2 regions of the Rhodomicrobium vannielii ATCC 17100 genome follow, and region 1 is predicted to be linked to the other one. Evidence: riboswitches for the same ligand, from Rfam matches in the RefSeq annotation. Region 1 holds a riboswitch; the other holds the start of a gene.
What was found. A riboswitch is a leader RNA that binds a small molecule or an ion and turns the genes downstream of it on or off. The one in region 1 is predicted to bind cobalamin.
Positions count from the first base shown of each region.

Region 2: another riboswitch for cobalamin. It lies ahead of RVAN_RS03030 (TonB-dependent receptor plug domain-containing protein); the one in region 1 lies ahead of metE (5-methyltetrahydropteroyltriglutamate--homocysteine S-methyltransferase).

Region 1 is NC_014664.1:2,001,346-2,004,768, reverse strand. It holds gene prpC (bifunctional 2-methylcitrate synthase/citrate synthase) at 1-480, shown strand, start outside; gene prpB (methylisocitrate lyase) at 490-1,398, shown strand; cobalamin riboswitch at 1,459-1,652, shown strand; gene metE (5-methyltetrahydropteroyltriglutamate--homocysteine S-methyltransferase) at 1,752-3,423, shown strand, end outside.
Region 2 is NC_014664.1:688,039-691,461, forward strand. It holds gene RVAN_RS03030 (TonB-dependent receptor plug domain-containing protein) at 109-2,154, opposite strand; cobalamin riboswitch at 2,260-2,448, opposite strand; gene RVAN_RS03035 (hypothetical protein) at 2,638-2,961, shown strand; gene rph (ribonuclease PH) at 3,240-3,423, shown strand, end outside.

The sequences.
Region 1 (3,423 bases):
GCCTTCGAAATTCAGAAGCGCTACAATTCCGCCGACGAAGCGGAAGCCGATATCCGCCGCCGCGTCGAGGCGAAAGAGGTGGTGATCGGCTTCGGCCATCCGGTCTACACGGTCGCCGATCCGCGCAACAAGGTCATCAAGGAGGTCGCGCGGCGGCTCTCCCGCGAGGTCGGCGCGACGAAGATGTTCGAGATCGCCGAGCGCATCGAAAGCGTGATGGCCGAGACGAAGCGCATGTTCCCGAACCTCGACTGGTTCAGCGCCGTCTCGTACCACCAGATGGGCGTGCCAACGGCGATGTTCACGCCGCTCTTCGTCATCGCGCGCACGAGCGGCTGGGCTGCCCATATCATCGAGCAGCGGCAGGACAACAAGATCATCCGTCCGTCCGCGAACTATGTCGGGCCGGAAAACGTGGCGTTCGTGCCGCTGGAAGATCGCGGGCGCGCGCCTGCATCGTCTTCCGCGCGTGCGGCGTAAGGAGCGGACATGCCTTATCTCAACGGTTTCGACCTGCCGGACCAGACGGCGGGCTTCCGCTTCCGCGAACTGCTGGAGCGTCGCGGCATTCTGAAGCTTCCCGGCGCGCATAATGGCATGGCGGCGCTTCAGGCAAAGGCGGCGGGTTTCGATGCGCTCTATCTCTCGGGCGCGGCGATGACGGCTTCCATGGGGCTGCCCGACCTTGGCATCATCACGGTGGATGAGGTGGCGTTCTTCATCCGGCAAATCGCCCGGTCCAGCGGACTGCCGTTGCTCGTCGATGGCGACACGGGCTACGGCGAGGCGCTGAACGTCATGCACATGGTCCGCACCTTCGAGGATGCGGGCGCGGGCGCGGTGCATATCGAGGACCAGCTTCTGCCGAAGAAGTGCGGGCACCTCAACGACAAGAAGCTTGCCGATGCGCGCGACATGGCCGCGAAGGTGGCCGCCGCTGCGAAAGCGCGCCGCCATCTCGTCATCGTGGCCCGCACGGATGCCGCCGCGAGCGAGGGGATCGACGCGGCAGTGGCGCGGGCCCGGCTTTATGTCGAGGCGGGCGCGGATGCGATCTTCCCCGAAGCGCTGACGAGCGCCGCCATGTTCCAGGAGTTCGCGCGGCGTCTCCCCGGCGTGCCGCTGCTGGCCAACATGACCGAGTTCGGCCGTACGCCGCATTATACGGCCGCCGAGTTCGAGGCCTGGGGCTACGCCATGGTCATCTGGCCCGTCTCGTCGCTTCGTGTCGCGAACAAGGCGCAGGCGAAGCTTTATGCCACGCTCGCGCGTGACGGCAGCACGGAGGCGATGCTGCCCGATATGCAGACGCGCGCCGAGCTTTACGACACCATCGGCCTCGCCCGCTACGAGGCGCTCGACGCGTCCATCGTGCGGACGGTGCTGCCGCAAACATAGAACGGCATCGGCATATAAAGATGTCGTTATATCGAGATTGACGGCGACGTCGATCTCGATCACACTCATCATTGTCGCGGTCTTCGGGCGCATAGCCCGATGCCAAGAGGGAAGCCGGTGCAAGTCCGGTGCTGCCCCCGCAACTGTAAGCGGCGAGTTCCGGCCCAACCATGTCACTGAAGCATCCGCTTCGGGAAGACGGGCCGGAGCGCTGACCCGCAAGCCAGGAGACCTGCCGCGACGAAATCGAAGTCCTCGGGCGGGGTGTCCCGATGGAGCGGTTGCGGCCCGCCGACTGGCGGCGTTCGCGCGCGTCCCATCACAGCCTTGCCCCAACGCAATGGGGTTAGAACGTGTCTTCCAGCATAAAAATCGCAACGCTCGGCACGCCGCGCATCGGTCCGCGCCGCGAGTTGAAAACCGCGCTCGAAGCCTACTGGGCGCACAAGATCGGCGAGAAGGAGCTGCGCGAGACGGCGGCCCGGCTTCGCGCCGACAATTGGGCGCGCCAGAAGGCGGCGGGTGTGACGGTGATCCCGTCGAACGACTTTTCCTTTTACGATCAGGTGCTCGACACAAGCGTCATGGTCGGCGCAATCCCCGAGGTCTACGGCTGGAAGACCGGCGGCGTTACCCTCGGCACCTATTTCGCGATGGCGCGCGGCGCGCATGGCGAGGGCAGTGCAGGCGGCGCGCCCGCGCAGGAAATGACGAAGTGGTTCGACACGAATTATCACTACATGGTGCCGGAGTTCACAGCGGGTCAACGCTTCACGCTGGCCTCGCTGAAGGCCGTTGACGAATATCGCGAGGCGCAACATCTGGGCTTTGAGACGCGGCCCGTGCTGCTCGGGCCAGTGACGTTCCTCAAGCTCGGCAAGAGCAAGGATCCAACGCTCGATCCGCTTACCCTTCTCGACGCGCTGCTCCCCGTCTATCTCGACGTGCTGCGCCGCTTTGCCGCCAACGGCGCCGAGTGGGTGCAGATCGATGAGCCGTGCCTCGTGCTCGATCTCGACGACGCAACGCGCGATGCCCTTCGGAAGACCTACCGCCGCTTCGCCGACGCGCTGCCGAGCCTCAAGATCATGCTCGCCACCTATTTCGGCACGCTCGGCGACAATCTGGACACGGCGCTTTCGCTCCCTGTGGCGGGGCTGCATGTCGATCTCGTGCGCGGGTCCGGCCAACTCGACGATGTGCTGGCGAAAGCGCCGCGCGGCCTCGTGCTGTCGCTGGGTGTCATCGACGGCCGCAACGTCTGGCGTGCGAACCTCGCCGCGATCCTCGACCGGCTTGAGCCCGTGGTGGCGAAGCGCGGCACCGATCACGTCCAACTCGCGCCGTCGTGCTCGCTGCTGCATACGCCGGTCGATCTGGAGCTTGAGCGCGATCTCGACGCCGATGTGAAAAGCTGGCTCGCTTTCGGTGTGCAGAAGATGGGCGAGCTTTCGACGCTCGGCCGCGCGCTATCCGAGGGGCGCGCGTCGGTCGCGCCCGCGCTCGAAGCCGCATCCGCAGCGCTCGCCGCGCGGCGCGCATCGCCCAAGGTTCACGACGCCGCCGTCAGCCAGCGGCTCGCAGCCGTGACGCCGGAGATGGCGCTCCGCCGTTCGCCGTACCCCGAACGCGCCGCGCTTCAACGCCGCCGCTTCGGCCTGCCGCTGTTCCCGACGACAACCATCGGCTCATTCCCGCAGACGGCCGAGGTGCGCAAGGCGCGCGCCGCCCACGCCAAGGGCGCGCTGACGGATGCCGAATACGATGCGTTCCTCCGCGAGGAAACCACGCGCACGATCCGCTGGCAGGAGGAAGTTGGCCTTGACGTGCTCGTTCATGGCGAGTTCGAGCGCAACGACATGGTGCAATATTTCGGTGAGAAGCTCTCCGGCTTCGCGTTCACGAAGAACGGCTGGGTGCACTCCTACGGCTCGCGCTGCGTTCGCCCGCCGATTCTCTACGGCGATGTATCGCGCCCCGAACCGATGACGGTCGGCTGGTGGCACTACGCGCAGTCGCAGACCG
Region 2 (3,423 bases), 1.3 Mb from region 1:
TGGCGATGTGTCGGGAGCTTCTTCGCGTTCTTCGGCGCAAAGAAGCTCCGTCTCCTGTTTCGCATGCGGAAGCGAGATGCGTCCCGCGTGCGCTCGTTTCCGAAGTGGCTACTTCAGCGACGCATAGGTATTGGCGTCGACGTTGAACGTCAGGCCGCCGAAGACCGAGAGGCCCGGCGTGTTGTAGCGGCGCACCGTCTCATACTTCTCGTCGAGCAGGTTTTCGCCGCGCACATAGGCGGTAAGGCCCGGACGGATGTCGTAGCTGAGCTTCGCGTTGAGCAGCACGTAATCTTCGAGCTGGTAATTGCTCGAATCCACGGTGTCGAGCGCGAAACGCGTGTTGACGTTCGCCTTGACGGTGTCGAACAGCACCGCGTCCGCGCCGAGCGTGATGCTGTTGCGCGGGATGCGGACGAGGCGCGAGCCATCCTCCGCCCTTGCATCGACATAGGTGTAGCCCGCCGACAGCGTGAGCCACGGCGTGACCATCGCCGCGCCGGAAAGCTCCACGCCCTCGCGATGTGTCGTGCCGGGGATCTGCTGGTAGACCCACTTCCAGTTGGCGTCATAACCACCGCCAATCTCATTCGTAGTGTCGACCTGGAAATACGTACCGCTTAAACGATAGCGCTTGTTGTCGAACCACTGATCGAAACCGACGTCCCAGCTTTCACTTTCCTCGGGCTTAAGACCAGTGTTGCCGGAAACCCACTCGTTGTTTGCGTAGAGTTCATAAAGGCTCGGCGCGCGGAAGCCCGTGCCAGTGCTGGCGCGCAGTTTTGTTTGCGTAGGTTCATAGAAGTACGCGCCGGTGAAGCGGTACGTCTGAAAGTCACCGAAGGTGCTGTGCTCATCGTTGCGGCCGCCACCGGTGATCGTCAACCCCTTCAGCGGCTCCACCGAAAGTTGAGCGAAGACACCCGTCAGATCGATTCCGTGCTGGGAGTAAGCGCCGGTCTCAGCGGTTTCTTCCATGTAGTCGGCACCCGCTGTCACGGTCGCCCATTTCGTGATTTTCGCCGTGCCGAGATAGTCCACCTTCCAGCGGTCGCCGGTATAGGAGTCGTTGACGGCTGAACCACTGGACCATCCCCACTGATCGCGATCAAGTTTCATGCCTTGAATCGAAACCGTGTTGACGAAAGCGCCATCGAAAAGCTTGACCTCGGTGCCTACACGGCCGGACTGCTGGCTGTTTACACCGCGCGCGCCTGGCCATCCGTCTGGCGCCAGCCCCCAGGAATCGTAGGTGCTGTCGTAGTTATGCTTTTCCTCCAGAGCGCGCGCAGCAAAGAAGACTTTCACATCGTTGGAAAGCTTGTATTCGCCTGTGCCGCTGAAGGTCAGGTTGCGGTAACCGTCGTCTTCATTTCCAATCGCCAGAGCGGAATAGCCATCGCTGCGCACACTTTGCACGGTGAAGCGCGCATAACCGCGATCCGTGCCGTAGGCCGCGCTCGCCGTGCCGCGCTGGGTGTTGTAGGAGCCTGTCTCGCCGGAAGCCGTCATCGAAGCGCCGAGCACGGGGCGCGCCGTGTCGATTGAAATCACACCGCCGATCGCCTGACCGCCGTAGAGCAGGCTTTGCGAGCCTTTCAACACCTCGATGCGCTGGACATCGGTGGCGAGGATAGTTTCAAGCGCCGTCGTGACCTGCGTCCCGGTGGGATCGGATACATCCAGCCCGTCGACCTGCACCTTCACATATTTAGAAGCCGCGCCCCAAATGAAATAAGATGTTGTGCTGGCCGGCCCCGACTGCGCCACAGAGACGCCCGGCACCTGCGCGAGATAGTCCTGCACATAGGTGCGCGACTGCGCCTCGATCTGGTCGCGCGTGATGACCGTGACCGCGGAGCCGACCTTGGTAATGTCGGTGGGCACGCGGTTCGCGGAATAGATCACATCGCGTGACGCCTCGCCCGGCACCGCCTCTGCGGGCTCGGCCTGCCCTTGCGCAACGGCCGGGGCTTCCTTCTTTTTCTTCGGCGTTGCGGCTTTCTTCTTCTGCTTGTCGGCCTCGTCCTTCTTGACGACGACGGGCGGCAGGGTGTCCGAACGAGCGGCGGTTTGGGCCTGTGCATTCGCGGCGAGCGCGACAAGGCTGACGAGCGCGACGCAGGAGCGCGCGCGCGGATAGGAAACGGGCATTTTGGCCTCGCGATAACGTGACACGTCACCACGAACCAAAGTCAGGAACGCCGCGTATTGAGCGGATTCCAAGCCCCATCAGGACACCCCGCCCGACGTGTTCGCGCGTGACCACGGCTGATGGCAGGTCTCCTGGCTCGCGGGTCCAAGCTCCACGCCGCCTTCCCGGTTGCCCAGTGGCCTTTGGCGCTTCGCTCACCGCTTACAGTTGCGGGGGCAGCCGCGGATTGAGGACACCGTCCCTCACCGCGTTCCCTATTATCCTCACGTGAGGACCATCGCCTCATGGCATAGCTTGCGCGAAGCTTGCGTCGCAACCACGCAAATGCCGCAATGCGGCAAGTCTCGCGCAAGCTGTGGCGCGACGGCAACATCCCGCCATCGCGGGCCCCGACGCCGTTAACCATGCCCGTGCACGCATGATTAACGCTGCCCTGCTATTTTTAAGAAAATCGTTTGGTTGCGTGGAGGGAGGCGCGGGGCATGACATCGGCCGATATCATGCGTTTTGTGATCATCATCAGCCTCGGCGTGCTTGCGTTCATTACCTTTCTGGTGGCGGGCACACTGATCGGGCTGATGTGGCTCGAAAGCTGGTCCTGCGGGCATTGCAAGCAATATCCCGCCGGGATTTACATCCTTGGCGTGCTGGGCCTGTTGCTGCTCGGCTCGATGGGGCAAGAGGCAGGCGAAGCGCCGGAAACCTGGCGCAACTGGGTCAAGGCCCATATCCAGACCCTGATTATTCTGGCGCTGATCCTCGTCACATTCATGCTCGTCGTGAACTGGTGGTGGTGGTTCGGATAGGCACGGCCACGAGGACACGGATCACGCCCGATCCCGGTGCGGCTCGTTTCCGACGCGCAGTGACGGTGGCGGTCTGCGGCATTTGGCGAAGGATCAAAGCGACGCGGGGGCGGCCGAAAGCCGTTGATACCCGAAAACCGCTGGCCTACTGTCCGCTACGGCGTTCACGAGGACGCCCAAAATTCACATCTGCGCTGGATCGACCGTCCGGCTGCGGCAAGGTGAGCATTATAAAAACGGGCGTGGCTCAGCTTCGCGCCCGAGATGAGAGAAATTTCATGCGCCCCTCGAAACGGCAGGCCGGCGACCTTCGCCCTGTGAGCTTCCAACGCGCCTTTTCGCATCACGCGGAAGGATCGTGCCTCATCAAGTTCGGCAATACGCATGTGCTATGCACGGCGAGCCTTGAAGATCGCGTGCCGCCGTGGCTGAAGGGGCAGGGACGCGGCTGGATCACGGCCG